3 regions of the Sporanaerobacter acetigenes DSM 13106 genome follow, and region 3 is predicted to be linked to each of the others. Evidence: riboswitches for the same ligand, from Rfam matches in the RefSeq annotation. Region 3 holds a riboswitch; each other region holds the start of a gene.
The links. Region 3 has a riboswitch for cobalamin ahead of BUA21_RS09640 (cobyric acid synthase). Riboswitches for the same ligand answer to the same signal wherever they lie in the genome.

Region 1: another riboswitch for cobalamin. It lies ahead of BUA21_RS10520 (sirohydrochlorin cobaltochelatase); the one in region 3 lies ahead of BUA21_RS09640 (cobyric acid synthase).
Region 2: another riboswitch for cobalamin. It lies ahead of BUA21_RS10495 (energy-coupling factor ABC transporter permease); the one in region 3 lies ahead of BUA21_RS09640 (cobyric acid synthase).

The regions. Positions count from the first base shown of each region.
Region 1 covers NZ_FQXR01000011.1:11,374-17,005, forward strand. The annotation lists gene BUA21_RS10510 (energy-coupling factor ABC transporter ATP-binding protein) at 1-538, shown strand, start outside; gene BUA21_RS10515 (hypothetical protein) at 606-797, shown strand; cobalamin riboswitch at 862-1,037, shown strand; gene BUA21_RS10520 (sirohydrochlorin cobaltochelatase) at 1,136-1,909, shown strand; gene BUA21_RS10525 (FecCD family ABC transporter permease) at 1,925-2,926, shown strand; gene BUA21_RS10530 (ABC transporter ATP-binding protein) at 2,929-3,720, shown strand; gene BUA21_RS10535 (ABC transporter ATP-binding protein) at 3,743-4,579, shown strand; gene BUA21_RS10540 (ABC transporter permease) at 4,582-5,316, shown strand; gene BUA21_RS10545 (ABC transporter substrate-binding protein) at 5,342-5,632, shown strand, end outside.
Region 2 covers NZ_FQXR01000011.1:4,740-10,371, reverse strand. The annotation lists gene BUA21_RS10500 (energy-coupling factor ABC transporter substrate-binding protein) at 1-232, opposite strand, end outside; gene BUA21_RS10495 (energy-coupling factor ABC transporter permease) at 216-947, opposite strand; cobalamin riboswitch at 1,057-1,243, opposite strand; gene BUA21_RS10490 (RrF2 family transcriptional regulator) at 1,415-1,831, shown strand; gene glpK (glycerol kinase GlpK) at 1,853-3,358, opposite strand; gene BUA21_RS10480 (alpha/beta hydrolase family protein) at 3,449-5,317, opposite strand; gene dhaM (dihydroxyacetone kinase phosphoryl donor subunit DhaM) at 5,567-5,632, opposite strand, start outside.
Region 3 covers NZ_FQXR01000009.1:27,203-32,834, forward strand. The annotation lists gene BUA21_RS09635 (patatin-like phospholipase family protein) at 1-1,040, shown strand, start outside; cobalamin riboswitch at 1,098-1,269, shown strand; gene BUA21_RS09640 (cobyric acid synthase) at 1,352-2,191, shown strand; gene cbiB (adenosylcobinamide-phosphate synthase CbiB) at 2,204-3,136, shown strand; gene BUA21_RS09650 (pyridoxal phosphate-dependent aminotransferase) at 3,145-4,194, shown strand; gene BUA21_RS09655 (cobyrinate a,c-diamide synthase) at 4,195-5,514, shown strand; gene BUA21_RS09660 (precorrin-8X methylmutase) at 5,505-5,632, shown strand, end outside.

The sequences.
Region 1 (5,632 bases), on a different contig from region 3:
GATATTTTATTCTAATGTATATGATGATGTGGCTTTTGCCTTAAGAAATATGGGATATGAGGAAGAAGAAATATTGAGAAGAGTGGACAGGGTTTTAAAAAGGGTAGGAGCTTATGATTTTAAAGAAAAACCTGTCCATTTTTTAAGTTATGGACAAAAAAAGAGAATTGCTATTGCTGGTGTATTGGTTATGGATGGAAGTACAATATTGTTTGATGAACCTACAAGTGGACTAGATCCAGTTATGACTAGAGAAGTCATAAATATTATAGAGGATATAAGTAAGGAAAAAAACATAGCTATTTCTAGTCATGACATGAATTTGATATATGAGCTTTGTGATTATATATATATATTAAATAATGGAAAAGTCATAGCTGAAGGTTTAGTTGAAGATGTGTTTGTTCAGAAAGAAATTTTACAAAAAGCTGGGCTGGATGAGCCATGGCTTGTAAAACTTCACAAGAAATTAGGAATTCCCCTTTTTAAAAATGAAGAAAAATTTTTTGAATATTGGTCTGAAAAGTATGGAAAATAATTCAGAAAATATTGAAAATTATCTTTATTTACATAGGTTTATAGTGTAAAATATAGAAAAGGATATTTTGGATAAAAAGTTAAAAAGGGGCTGGGAAGAAATGAGTTTACAATATGATGAGGAGTATGATGAATTGCTGGGGGAAGTAGAAAAAATTATTCTCGAAAGGTATGTAGATCAAAAAGACGAATTGATTGACTATTGTTTGAGCTTAGATAAAGATGAATTAAAAAATCTATATATGGATATTGCTTACTGATTGGTATTTGACAAAATTTTATTGTATTCATGTTATTTTTGTGATAGTATGAATTAAGTACAAGTGAATAAATGAAAGTATAGGTATTTTATTTAAAAGGGAAATCGGTGAAAATCCGATGCAGCCCCCGCTACTGTAAGTGGGTACGAAATCAATATAGTCCACTGGATTTTTTCTGGGAAGGCATTGAAAGTAGGATGATCCACAAGCCAGGAGACCTGCCTATGGCTTTTTTGAGTAAGTCTTCGGTGGGAAGTCTGAGCTTTTTTGTTGTGTTTAAAAAAAGTAAATCCTATAGTCCTCTGAAGACTGTAGGATTTTTTTATTGAGGTGATGATATGAAAAAAGCTATTTTAGTTGTAAGTTTTGGTACAACTTATGAAGAGACAAGAAAAATTTGTATAGAGAGTGTGGAAAATAAAATTAGAGATAGATTTTCTGACTTTGAGGTGAGAAGGGCTTTTACTTCTCAAATGGTGATAAATAAATTAAAAAATAGAGATGGAATAGTAGTAGATAATGTGAGTGAAGCATTGAATAGGTTGAAAAGAGAAGCATTTGAACAAATATATATACAATCTCTCCATATAATACCTGGTCATGAATTTGAAAAGTTAATTGGACAAGTTCATGATTTTGAGGAAGAAAATAAGAATATTCATATAAGTATTGGAAGACCATTGTTGTTTGATGAAGGGGATTATGAAAAAGTAGTAAATGCATTGGATATTTTAAATTTGAGGGAAAATGAAGCAATGGTATATATGGGGCATGGTACGGATCATGCCAATGATAAATGCTATGATTTGCTTCAGCAAAGCTTTAGAGAAAAAGGTTTTCAAAGAATTTATATTGGTACAGTTGAAGGAAAGAAAACTATTGAAGATATAATTCCTATTTTGAAGGAAGAAAAAATAGACAAAGTCATATTGAAACCCTTTATGTTGGTTGCAGGAGATCATGCCAACAATGACATGGCGGGGGATGGTAAGGATTCATGGAAAAGTATACTTTTAAAAGAAGGATTTCAAGTGGCAACATATATAAAGGGATTGGGAGAAATTGAGAGTATACAAGAATTGTTTGTTTCTAATTTAAAAAATATGATTTAGTCAGGAGAAATGATAATGAGCAGTTGTGAAGAAAAAAATGGAACGAGTAAGGGATTTATATTGATTTTACTTGTAGTTTTGTGTATTGTAAGTTTTTTTGTAAGCATTGGGAATGGTGCGGTGAAAATATCTCCTAGAGAAATAGTTGATGCAATTCTTTTTGAAAAGGATACGATTAATTATCAAGTTATATGGAATGTGAGACTTCCTAGAACTATAGTGGCAGGCCTTGTAGGAATATGCCTTTCACTGTCAGGAGCTATTTTGCAAGGGATCATGAGAAATCCTTTGGCAGGTCCCAATATCATAGGGGTTTCTTCTGGCGGAGGGCTTATGGCTTTAACAATTCTCATATTATTTCCTGAATTTTATTATTTAGTTCCAGCAGGTGCTTTCATAGGTTCACTATTAGCTACTTTATTTATATATTGTTTAGCTTGGAAAGATGGTGTTCTTCCTACACGGCTTATTTTAGCTGGTGTAGCTGTTTCATCACTTTTAAATGCAGGAATAAATGCTCTTATGACTTTTTTCCCGGATAAAGTTGCAGGGGTCATAGGTTTTATGGTAGGAGGACTTTCAGCTACTACTTGGTCTCAAGTAAAATTGTTGTTTCCATATGCAGTTGTAGGAGTGTTTTTGACTATGTTGATTCCAAATAAATTAAATATATTGATGTTAGGTGATGAGGTAGCTACTGGGTTGGGACTAAATGTAGAGAGAACTAGATTTAGTTTTATAGTTCTTTCCTCTTTACTTGCAGGAAGTGCTGTGAGTGTTGTTGGACTTTTGGGATTTGTAGGTCTTATAGTGCCTCATATGGCTAGGCTTTTCATAGGTTCAGATTATAGATATTTGTTTCCAGCTTGTGTTTTTTTTGGAGCTTCAGTAGTTATATTGTGTGATACTTTGGCTAGAGTACTATTTGCACCTATGGAAATTCCTGTAGGAATTATAATGTCAGCTCTTGGCGCTCCATTTTTCCTATACTTATTAAGAAAAAAGGAGAGTGTTTAACGGTGGGAATCAAAGTACAAGATCTCTATGTGAACTATGGTGAGAAAGAAGTTATAAAAGGTGTAAACCTTCAAATTGAAGATGGACATGTAGTGACTGTTATCGGACCCAATGGTTCGGGAAAATCAACTATTTTAAAGTCTATATCTAGATGTTTAAAACCTGTAAAGGGCAAGGTTTATTTAGATGATGAAAATATTTACACTATTAATACCAAGAAAGTGGCTCAAAAATTAGCCATACTTCCTCAAGTGAAAAACGTATCTTCTGATGTAGTTGTAGAAGAGCTGGTTTCCTATGGAAGATATCCACATTTGGGATTTGGAAAGAAATTAAAAAAAGAAGATTTGGAAATTGTAGATTGGGCCATAGAAAAGACTGGGCTTAAAGATTTAAGAAAGAGATTTGTAGCTACCCTTTCAGGAGGAGAAAGACAAAGAGCTTGGATAGCTATGTCACTTGCTCAAAAACCTAAAATATTGCTACTTGATGAACCTACTACTTTTTTGGATATTTCTTATCAATTAGAAGTACTTGAACTTATAAAAGAATTAAATCAAACCTTAAATCTTACAGTAGTCATGGTTCTTCATGATTTAAATCAAGCTGCTAGGTATTCTGATGAAATATTTGTTATAAAGGATGGAAAACTGTCCAAATCTGGATGTCCAGAAGATATAATAAATGCCAGTTTGCTTAAAGATGTTTTTAGGATCGAGGCGGACATATATGAGGATTCTATAAACAATTGTCCTTATTTTATACCTAAGAAAATAAACAAGGTTGTTAATTGAATAGGATATGGATGTGATTTAATTGATAGAAATAAATGACGTGTCTAAGATGTTTGGAGAATTTGCAGCTGTAGATAATGTAAATTTGAAAATTCAAGACGGGGAATTTTTAGGTCTTTTGGGTCCTAATGGTGCAGGGAAAACTACAATTATAAAGATGCTCACAGGCCTTTTGAAGCCTACAACCGGCACTATTTATGTAGATGGAGAAAAAATGTCTAGAAACAATATGAAAATAAAAAAGAGAATAGGAGTAGTTCCTCAATATACCAATTTAGACAAAGAGCTGACTGCCTATGAAAATCTAATTTTTGCAGCTAAATTGTTTAAGATAAAGGACTATAAAAACAAAATAGAAGAGCTTCTTACATTTATGGAATTAGAGAAACACAAAAATAAAAAAGCTATGAATCTTTCGGGTGGTATGGAAAGAAGACTTATGATAGCTAAGGCTCTTATCAATGATCCGGATATAATTTTCCTTGATGAACCTACTGTGGGAATTGATTTAAATGGAAGAAGGAAGATATGGGATATACTGAAGGGCATGAAAGCAATGGGAAAGACTGTACTCTTTACGACTCATTATATTGAAGAGGCAGATTATCTGTGCAATCAGGTTTGCTTGATAAACAATGGAAGAGTATTTAAAAAAGAAACTCCTGAAAAACTCAAGAATGATTTAGGCATATATACTGTTGAATATTTTGACAGTGAAATGAAGACTAATTATGAATATTTTAAAGATAAAGATGGAGCAGAAAAGTATATTTCAAGCATTGAATATGTTTCATATACCATAAGGAAAACAACACTTGAAGATGTATTTTATAACTTTACAAATAGAAAGGTAGTATAAAAATGGAAGTTTTTGCTGTATTATGGAGAGAATTTATTTTTTTCAAAAGGAGATTTTGGAAGATAACAACTTCAGCTATTATGACACCCCTTTTATATCTCATAGCTTTTGGCTGGGGATTAGGTAAAGACATAGTCATAGAAGGAGCAACATATATGCATTTTGTCATGCCAGGTATAATTGCACTTTCTACTATGAATACAAGTTTTAATGCTGTAGCTATAAGAATTAATATTTCAAAACTCCATGAAAAAAGTTTTGAATACTATTTAACTTCTCCAGTAAATATGAGTTTATTAGCCTTTGGTCACATTCTTGCCGGTGCGTTTAGAGGAATGTATGCAGCTTTTTTGATATTTCTTATATCATTTATATTTGGTATAAAAATACATATAGATTTTTATTTTGTATTAATTTGTTTTTTAAACAGTTTTTTATTTGCAGCTTTTGGATATGGTGCTGCTCTTTCAATAGAGAGTCACTATGATATGAATAGGTTTACTACCTATGTAATGACTCCTATGTCATTTTTGTGTGGTACTTTCTTTTCACTTAAGAATTTGCCCCCTGTAGTTAAAGAGACAATAGGGATATTACCTCTCTCTCATACTTCCCAGTCCTTAAGAGATATTGTATTGAAAGGGCAGTTTGACCATAAATCTATATTAGCACTTTTAATTTATGCAATAGGATTTTATTTTTTTGGTGTAGCCATGAGTTACAGAGAGATGAATTAAAAATTAAAGAAATGGAGTGGTGAAAATGAAAAAGTCAAAAATTTTAATTTTAATTTTAGCTATTGCAATGGTTTTGTCAGTTTTCACAGGATGTGCTGACAAAAAGGTAAATAATGCTAATGAGGAAGTAAAGAAAGAAGAAAATAAAGCAGAAGTTGTAGAGGAATATGGTATATCTATTGATGAAAATACTGTAACTTTCACAGATGCAAGAGACAAAGAAATAACAATTGACAAGAAACCCGAAAGAGTAGTTTGTTTGTTTAATTCATATTTGGATATTTGGTACAAATGCGGTGGAGAAGTTGTAGGACGA
Region 2 (5,632 bases), on a different contig from region 3:
CAGCACCAATAGCTACTTGTACCGAAAACAACAAACTTTCAATTTCTCCACTTGGTGGTTCCCAAAGGCTGTCAAACCATGGTTCATAATCTGGATCTATTTCACCTATTATATCTTCAGCTGCATCGTCAGCGCCACCAAATTCAGAACTACCCATAAATATTAGAGGTACTATAATTATTACAATTGCCAATATAAATAACCATATATTTTTTTTATTTGATGATTTCATTTCCAAGCACCCCTTCCTCATTGTATTCAAGCAATAAATTGTAAATTATGCTTGTTAAGATGCCTTCTACTATTGCTAAAGGTATTTGTGTCACAGCAAATATACTCAAAAATTTTCCCATGGAACCTAAGAAGCCTGAAACTTTATCTGGAAAAGCCAAAGAAAGCTGAATGGAAGTGATGACATATGTGGCTAGATCCCCCAGTGCTGACGCTATAAATACAGATACCGAAGTTTTTACATTTCTCTTTTTTAAAAATTTAAACAATCCATAAGATACTAGTGGTCCTACCACCGCCATAGAAAAAGTATTCGCTCCCAAAGTAGTTAGCCCACCATGAGCAAGTAACAATGCTTGAAAAAGTAATACTATGATTCCAACAACAGTCATGGTAGTAGGTCCAAACAAAATTGCTCCTAATCCCACACCAGTAGGGTGAGAACAACTGCCTGTTACAGAAGGAATTTTAAGTGCTGACAATACAAATACAAATCCTCCTGCCAACCCTAAAAGCACCTTTCTATTTGTATCTTCCTTAAATACTTTGTTGACTCTGTTTATACCAACAATCAAAAATGGTAACGTAACAATCGTCCAAAAAATTGCCCACTTCACAGGCAAAAACCCTTCCATTATATGCATAGCATTAGATATAGAAGGAGCTAAAACTAGAAGTAAAAACATAAAGGATAATAAATACTTCTTGTTTTTCATAAAAACACCTCACTTTTTGTATTAAAAAAATCCCCAACTTCAGTTTAGGGATTTTTTTCCATATACGTTGAAAAACCAACAAAAAAGCTCAGACTTCCCACCGAAGACTTACTCAAAAAAGCCATAGGCAGGTCTCCTGACTTGTGGATCATCCTACTTTCAATGCCTTCCCAGAAAAAATCCAGTGGACTATATTGATTTCGTACCCACTTACAGTAGCGGGGGCTGCATCGGATTTTCACCGATTTCCCTTTTAATACTTTATGCAAAACATAACCTATACTTTTCTCATATTCACTTTTTCATAAATAACATTATCACAAGAAAAAGAATCTTTCAACATATATATTCCAAAATACTTATTTCCCGTCACAATAGTATGATATTAATATGTCAATATTATGTTGACAAAATAGCCCTTCTTGTATATAATGAGGTAAAATATATTGATATTTAAGGAGCATAATATGAAAATAACTCAAGAAGCTGATTATGGACTGAGAGTAGTAGCTTACCTATCAAAATTGGGACCAGGAGCAAAATTGAGTGCTAATATAATATCTGAAAAACAAAATATACCGTTAAGGTTTCTTTTAAAACTTCTTCAAAAATTGAGAGATGCAAATATAGTAGAATCATTCATGGGAGTTAAAGGTGGCTATGCTCTAAAAAAAGCACCTAGTGAAATAACTTTAAAAGATGTTATAGAAGCCATAGAAGGACCTATTTACTTAAATCGATGTCTTGAACATCCAGAAGAATGTAACAACGAAGGCCCAGAAAAATGTCCTGTACATAAAACTTTGGAAGAAATTCAAGAGAATTTTAAAAATGATTTAGATTCAGTATCATTTCAAGATATCATAGACAGATGCAAAGAATAGGGGAAAACCCCTATTCTTTTTTTATTGTTCTTCTACTTCCCATTTTTTTGATCTTTCAATTGCCATTTCCCATCCTGCATATATCTTTTCTCTATGCTCCTCATTCATTTCTGGATTAAATATTCTGTCTACATTCCATTTTGTAGATATTTCTTCTGTGTCTTTCCAGAAACCTACTGCTAATCCTGCTAAATATGCTGCTCCTAGTGCTGTAGTTTCTATAACTTTTGGTCTGTGAACAGGTACTCCTAATATATCTGACTGGAATTGCATTAGGAAATTATTTGCCACAGCACCACCATCTACTTTTAATGCTTTTAGGGCTATTCCTGAATCTTCTTCCATTGCCTGTAATACATCTTTGGTTTGATAGGCTATAGCTTCAAGAGCAGCCCTTATGATATGATTCCTATTTGCCCCTCTAGTAAGCCCTACAATAGTCCCCCTTGCATACATATCCCAATATGGAGCTCCAAGACCTACAAATGCTGGCACTATATATACTCCGTTTGTATCCTCAACCTTTGAAGCAAAATATTCACTATCTGCTGAATCTGATATAAGTCTTAATTCATCTCTTAACCATTGAATAAGTGCTCCTGCTATAAATATACTACCTTCTAGTGCATAGTTGACTTTCCCGTCAAGACCCCAAGCAATTGTTGTAAGTAATCCATTTTTTGATGGCACTGCTACTTCACCTGTATTCATGAGCATGAAGCAACCTGTACCATAGGTGTTTTTAGCCATTCCTTCTCCATAGCAAGCCTGACCAAATAGTGCTGCTTGCTGATCTCCTGCTATTCCTGCTATAGGAATTTCAGCTCCGCCAAAAGTTTTTTCGTCTGTTACGCCATATACTTCACTGGATGGCCTTGCTTCTGGCAACATCGAAATAGGAATATCTAATTCTTTTAATATTTTTTCATCCCAGCATAAATTCTTTATATTAAATAGCATAGTCCTTGATGCATTTGAATAATCAGTTACATGAACTTTGCCTCTGGTCAAATTCCAAAGTAGCCAAGTGTCAATATTTCCAAAGAGGAGCTCCCCATTTTCTGCTTTTTCCCTAGCCCCTTCTACATTGTCAAGTATCCATTTGATTTTGGTACCTGAAAAATATGCATCTATTACTAGTCCTGTATTATCTTTTATATATTCTTCTAATCCTCTTTTTTTCAATTCATCACATATTGGAGCCGTTCTTCTACATTGCCAAACTATGGCATTGTATATAGGTTTCCCTGTGTTTTTATCCCATACTACAGTAGTTTCTCTTTGGTTTGTAATGCCTATAGCAGCTACTTCTTGAGGTCTAACCCCGGCAGTTTCTAATACTTCTCTTGCCACTCCCATTTGGCTACCCCATATTTCCATTGGATCGTGTTCTACCCAACCTGGTTTTGGGTATATTTGTTTGAACTCTTTTTGAGCTACTTGAACTATTTCTGCATTTTTGTTAAACAGTATAGTCCTTGAACTTGTAGTGCCTTGATCTAGTGCCATTATATACTTCTTTTCCACTGTGCTAATCCCCCTAATACTTTTATTATTTATACAATACAATTTATATGATTGTCATAATTCTAATCAAAACACTTATCTATATAAAATCTATAGTTGAGTAAGAGTATTAGTACATGTCATCAAAGTTACAACAATAGCATTAATTATGCCTGCAAGATAAGGATTGTTTGTTGCTCGATAAATTTTTCGAGAAACAACAGCTGCAAGTGGTAAAATAACAACAATAGGGAACAACCAAATCTCCGCTATAGTTGAAATACTTTTAAAGAATACATCTCCCGTTTTAAAGAATGTAATATACTGCATAGCCACAATGACAATAGCACTTAATCCATTAAATAAAGCTAATACGGCAGTATTCATCCATTCCTTTTTGCCTATAGAAACATAGTTGAAACTGTTAACAGACATAGAATTTGCAATATAGAATATAAGGAACAATGGTAAATATCTTAAAGTGATAGCAATTTTATCTGGTGTAAAGGCTTTAATAGCAATTACCCATATACGGAAATCTGTCTTAAAGAAGTAATCTGCAATAAACACAAGCGCAAAAGATACAACAACTACAATTAAAGACAATCCAATAGTCTTAAGTAAATTTTTAGAACTTATAGCAACACCATTTTCATGAAGATCTACTCCTTGTTTTTTGCCATATAACTTATATGACAATAGCATGATAAGTAAGGTAACAACTCCCATAACTGCACTCCAAATGCCTATGAAATATACAGGCTCTTGTGGGAAAAACGAAGGAATACTGCTCATAGTTGCATTGAAAAGTTTTATATAAGTAAAACCAGAAATTATTGTACTTACGATTAAACCTCCCCAGAACCAAGCCTTACCTTCAGCCGCAGGAGCTGGTGCAATTGTTACTTCTTCAGAAGCTCTTAGAGATTCAAAAGCTCTTGTATATAACATCGCTTTAGTGAAACTTACAATGAACATTATAAATCCGATTAGTCCAATAAGGTTAAATAGAACTTTAAATTGCCAAATTTGGCTAGACGATGAAATTGGATTTGGTGCACCAAAAGCATCTTCGAAAAATTCTATACCATATGAAGCACATTTTGCAGAAAAATGATTCCAAGGGTGAATTTGTGCAGGATTATAAATAACACGACTAGATGTTTCACCATCAACTTCTTGTTTATAAATAGTTTCACTTGTACGAGTTTCACCTTCAACTTTTGGATCTACACCAAAATTTAAAAAAGATTGTGCATACTCAGTTTTAAGATAGTCTCGAGGAACTGTATACCCACCATTTTCTGTCTTGCTACGGAAGAAAAATTCATCATATTGAGCTGCAATAATACCAACATCACGGTTGCCATATACATTGTCATATTCTTGTTCATCCGTCCTGAAAGCCCAGTACAATGGCTCGCCTGGATCATTTGTATACATTGCATCATTACCAATAAGCAAAACAGCAGAAATTAGCTGCTCATCTTTCTCCTTAAGATTGTCGTCTTTAATAGACCAGTTAGCAGCTCTAGCTCCATTCGAATGCCCAGTAACACCTATACGTGTTTTATCTACATAAGGAAGACTAGACATAAGTTCTACTGCATCATACATACCAGTACCACGATTTTCCCACTCTTCTGGAGTTACAGCATCAGAATTTCCATGCCCATACATATCAATTGACATAACAACATAGCCACGACGTGAATACTCAACATAATTTAAATCCTGCATTTCACGATTGTTGTACCAACCATGACTAGTAATAATCGCAGGAGCTGGTGTATCCTTTGTAGCATTTTCAGGAATAAAAAGCAATGCACTCATAAGATGCCCAGATGGAGTTTCCCAACGTAAATCCTTAATTTCAACTCTACCACCTGATGTTTGTACTGCAGAGGCACCAATCATACTTATTAAGCATAGCACTAAAGAAATTGCGAGAATTCTAAAATTCTTTTTCTTATTATCCATTTTTCTAGTCCCCTTTTTTAATTATCATATGAATTTTTCAAAACTTTTTCTCAAATATAAAAAGTAATTAAAGTAAGCGTTATCCTCCCTCACCTCCTAATTTACCGAAAAAAAAGAACGTGCAAAACAACCCTATTGTTCGATAGGTTCTTAACACGTTCTCCTGATCTCCACGCAATATTATATTTTAAAAATTTTCTGTGAAATACATTATATCACTTTATTACAAAAATGCAAACGTTTTTAGACCTATGAGATTTTTTGAGTATTTCTAGCTTCTTCTGCTGCTTTTTTTATTTCTTCTATATTGTTTGA
Region 3 (5,632 bases):
CCTATGAACTTTGGTACAATATGACTTATTCACGAGTCATAGAAGCCAATGATGAGAAAATAGAAAAAATAAAAAATGGGAAGATGAGTAGAAGTGATATAAAAAACTTAGCAGGGGCAATTAAAGGAGTTATAAATGATGGAGGATTAGATATAACTCCTTTGAGAAATTTGTTAGAAGAAGTAATAGATGAAGAAAAAATTAGAAATTCAGGAAAGGATTTTGGCATAGTCACAGTATCCCTTTCAGATTTAAAACCTGTGGAAATATATATTGAAGATATCCCTAAAGGAATGCTTGTAGATTATTTAATTGCTAGTGCATATTTTCCTGTATTTAAAAAAGAAAAAATAGATGGGAAAAAGTATATAGATGGAGGAGTTTACAACAATCTTCCTATAAATTTGCTTTCGGATAAAGGATATAAAGATTTAATTGCTATAAGGACTCATGGGGTAGGGAGAGCTAAAAAATTTGACACTAAAGATTTAAATATTATATATATTTCGCCCAATGAGGATTTAGGGAAAACCTTAGATTTTGACAGTGAAACAGCTAGAAGGGATTTGCAACTTGGATATTATGATGGAATAAAGGCTTTGAGAAAACTTAAGGGCTATAAATACTATATTGAACCTAAAAGAGATGAAGAATATTTTTTAAATACTCTATTAAATTTAGGTGAAGACAAAATTTTAGAGATAGGACAAGTTCTTGGTATAGAAAATGTACCTTATAGAAGGGCTTTGTTTGAGTTTATAATGCCAAAGATAAGTGAAATTTTAGGAACAGATAAAGAAAATGATTATGAAGATATTGTCATAAGATTCCTCGAAATATTGGCAGAAAAATATGATATAGAAAAATTCAAGATATATTCTTATGATGAATTTTTAGATATTGTCAAGAAACAATATAAAGAAAGAGAAATAAAAGAAGACAATGGAGGAATATTAGCTAAAGTTGTAAAAAAAGTAGATTTTCTTTCTGCATTGAACAAAGATGAAACAACTTTAAACATTGCGGATATCATATTTTAAAGCATGGGGACGAATCTATTTGACATAAAATAAATAAGAATGATATTATTAAATTGAAAATAGAATAGTGGTTTAGGTGCCCTATGGGTTAAAAGGGAAAGTGGTGAAATTCCACTACAGCCCCCGCTACTGTAAATGGTGACGAATTCCATATCCACTGGCTTTGCTGGGAAGGAGGAAAGAGGATTTAGCCATGAGTCAGGAAACCTGCCTGAACTAAAAGCATTCTTTCGGAGGGAAAGGTAGTGTTTGTTTTTGGTTTATAGGCAAGAGAACTTCGAGAAGGTTCTCTTTTTTTTGGAGGTGAGAAAGTGACAAGTATTATGGTACAAGGTACTACTTCTTCTGCAGGAAAGAGTATGCTTTGCACAGCATTGTGTAGAATATTTGTAGAAGATGGATTTACTGTATTTCCATTTAAATCTCAAAACATGTCATCTAAGTCTTATATCCTTGAAGATGACCGTGAAATAAGTACAGCACAAGCACTTCAAGCTGCTGCTGCTAGACTTAAGCCAGATTCAAGAATGAATCCCATTCTTTTGAAGCCTACTGGAGATAGAACTAGTCAAGTTTTTATAGATGGCGAAAATAAATATACTATGGATGCGGTAGAATATTTTAAATTTAAAAGTAGTTTAAAACCTATGATATTAAAGACGTTTAAAGAAATTGAGAGCACTTATGATGTAGTAGTCATAGAAGGGGCAGGGAGTCCAGCAGAAATAAATTTAAAGGAAAATGATATTGTAAATATGGGTATGGCTGAAATGGCAGATTCTCCAGTATTGTTGATAGCTGATATAGATAGAGGAGGTGTATTTGCATCTCTCTATGGAACAGTAATGCTTTTAGAGGAAGAAGAAAGGAAGAGAATAAAAGGACTTGTCATAAATAAGTTTAGAGGAGATATATCTCTTTTACAATCAGGCATAGACATGATAGAAAAACTAATTCATATTCCTGTAGTTGGAACTATTCCCTATGTTCATTTGGAACTTGAAGATGAAGATAGTCTTTTAGATTATGAAAAGAATTGCAATAGCAAAGAACAAAGGGAATGGGAAAGAGAAGAAGAGATATCTAAACTTGCAAAGGTAGTTAGAGAAAATATGAATATGGAGTATATTTACTCTGTTTTAAAGAAATAGGTGAATTATGTGATGGATATTATATTGGCAGTTCTTTTAGATTTGCTTATAGGAGATCCTTACAGTTTTCCTCATCCAGTGAAGTATATGGGAAAGCTTATTTCAGCGGAAGACAATTTGCAAAGAAAGATTTTCAAAACTAAAAGAGGACTTAAAATAGGAGGATTCATAATAGTTTTTTTGAATATTTGCATAGCCTATTTTGTTCCGTTTTTACTACTTAAAAGTATAAAAAAATATGAGCTTATATATCATATAGTTAATGTATATCTTATATATACTTGTATTGCCGCTAGATGTCTTCACAAAGAAGCAATGAAAGTATATAAAGCATTTGACGATGGAATAGAAGAGGCTAGATTGAAACTTTCGTATATAGTGGGAAGAGATACAGAAAACTTGACTGAATCTGAAATAATCAAGGCAGATATAGAAACGGTAGCAGAAAATACTTCTGATGGAGTCATTGCACCTATATTTTATATTTTACTTTTTGGAGCACCTGGTGGAATGATGTATAAAATGATAAATACTATGGATTCTATGCTTGGATATATGAACGAAAAATATATAGATTTGGGCTATTTTCCAGCGAGAGTAGATGATGTATTTAATTTTATCCCAGCAAGGATTTCAGGAATTTTGATGTGCGTATCTTCTATGTTTAAATATGATGTAAAAAATGGATTTAAAATAATGCTTAGAGATAGAAAAAATCATAAAAGTCCCAATTCAGCTTATCCTGAAGGAGCTGTGGCAGGACTTTTAAATATACAGCTTGGCGGAAGCAGCTATTATTTTGGGAAGATAGTAGAAAAACCTACTATTGGAGATGACAATAGGTCATTAGAAAAAGATGATATAAAAAGAACTGTTGAAATAATGTATAGAGCTGAAATGATTTTGATTTTTATTTATATTTGTATTGTTCTTTTAGAAAAGTAGGTGAGTTTATGGAACATGGTGGAGATTTAATTTCTTATAGTGATTTTTATGATGGAGAACTTATAGATTTTTCTAGCAATATAAATCCATTAGGGCCTCCTGGTGGATTGTATGAAATCCTTTCAAATTCCCTTCATACTTTGACAAGATATCCAGATATAAAATATAGACATCTTAAAAAGTGTATTGCTGATTATTTAAAATGTAGAGTTGGGAATGTAGTGGTTGGCAATGGGGCAGTTGAAATAATAGATAATTTTATACAGCTATTTAACAGAGTTGTAGTATTTGTACCTTCTTTTATTGAATATGAAAAAAGAGGGAAAATACATGGAAAAGAAGTTTTAAGATTAAATTATACAGAAGATTTCAAGATAGATTTAAATATTTTAGAAATTAATATAAAACATGGAGATTTACTTATTTTAGGGAACCCCAACAATCCCACAGGTTTAAGAATTGAAAGAGAGATATTGTCAAGTATATATAAAATAGTTAAAAAGAAAGATGGTTTTTTACTTTTAGATGAGGCATTTTATGAATTTTGTCCTGAAGATTATGATAGCATAGACATATTTAAGGACTATGACTTTGAAAATGTAGGAATCATAAGGGCAGCAACTAAATTTTTTGCTCTTCCAGGAATTCGTTTGGGATATGGATGTACTTCCATAGATTTAAAAAAAACATATGATGCTATGGAATTACCTTGGAGTATAAACTCCTTGGCAGAAATAGCTGGAAACTATATTTTTAGTTGTAAGGATTATATAGAAAAAAGTAAATTATATATGGGAAATGAAAGAAAATTTATATTTGAGGAGCTTTCAAAAATAAATGGATTAAAACCCCATAGTACTGATACCAATTATATGCTTATTAAATTGCTTAAATGGAATGAAGAATATGTATTCAATTATTTTCTTAAAGAAGGTATGGTTATAAGAAAGTGTTCTGGTTTTCAAGGACTTGATACTAGCTATATTCGAATAGCCATAAAAAGAAGAGAAGATAATCTAAAGCTCATTGAGACTTTTAAAAATTTGGAGAGGATATAGATGAAGAGTATTATGATTTCGGCTCCTTCTAGTGGAAGTGGGAAGACTATAATTACATTAGGAATTGTGAGGGCCCTTAAAAAAAGAGGATTAAATGTATGTTGCTATAAGACAGGTCCAGACTATATAGACAAGAAATTTTTAGAGTTGGCTTCTGGATCAGCTGCTGGGAATTTAGATATTCATCTTATGGGAATGGATGGAATAGAACGTTCCCTTTCCATGGGGAATGGAGAAGTTGCAGTAGTAGAAGGTGCTATGGGATACTTTGATGGAATTTACAATACTTTTGAAAATTCATCCTATGATATTTCAAGAAAACTTAATATAAATACAATACTTGTATATACTCCAAAGGGAGAAATGTTTTCAGCTATACCCAAGATAAAGGGTATGGTAGATTTTCAAGATTCAAATATAGTTGGAGTTATTTTAAATAAAGTCAGAAAAGACATATATGCATTGATGAAAGAACAAATTGAAAAGTATATAGGTGTAAAAGTATTGGGGTTTGTAGAAGAAGACAGGGAACTGAAAATAAATAGTAGACATTTAGGGCTTGTCCAAGGTGAAGAAATAGAAAATATTGATGAGCTTATAGAAAAGGCTTCTGTGCAGATAGAAAACAATGTGGATTTAGATAGTTTGATAGCTAGTATGAGTCAAGTAGCGACAAAAGAATATGTATATCCAACCAAAAGAGATGTAGTAGTGGCTATAGCCTATGACAAAGCTTTTTCTTTTTATTATAGAGAAAATTTAAATTTATTTGAAAACACTACAGAGGTAGCTTATTTTTCTCCTATAAAGGATAAGCAAATTCCTAAATGTGATCTTCTTTACTTAGGGGGTGGCTATCCTGAAGTTTTCAGTGAATTTCTTTCAAAAAATATAGAGATGAGAAAATCAATAAAAAAATTTGCTGAAAGTGGAGGACATATTTATGCGGAATGTGGAGGATTTATGTATTTGATGAGTGATATAGAAGGACATAAAATGTGCGGTGTATTTAATGGAACAAGCAAAATGACTGACAAATTACAAAGATTTGGCTATATAAATATAGAACTAATGAAGGATTGTATTTTAGGGAAAAAGGGGGATGTCTTGACTGGTCATGAATTTCATAAATCTATGATCCAAATAGATAAAGAAGAAGTTTATAGTATAACTAAACCTATGAGTAGCAAAAGGTGGAATTGTGGATATATATACAAAAATGTATTGGCAGGATATCCTCATATAAATTTTTTAGGCAATATGAATGCGTTTTTAAATTTATTAGATATTGTTGAAAAGGAGAAATTAAAATGTATGTAAAAAAACCTATGGAAATAGAAAAAAAGAGCATGGAAATTATTGAGGAGATTATGGGAGATACTTACTTTTCTGAAGAAGAAAAACTAGTCGTTAAAAGAATGATTCATACTACAGGAGA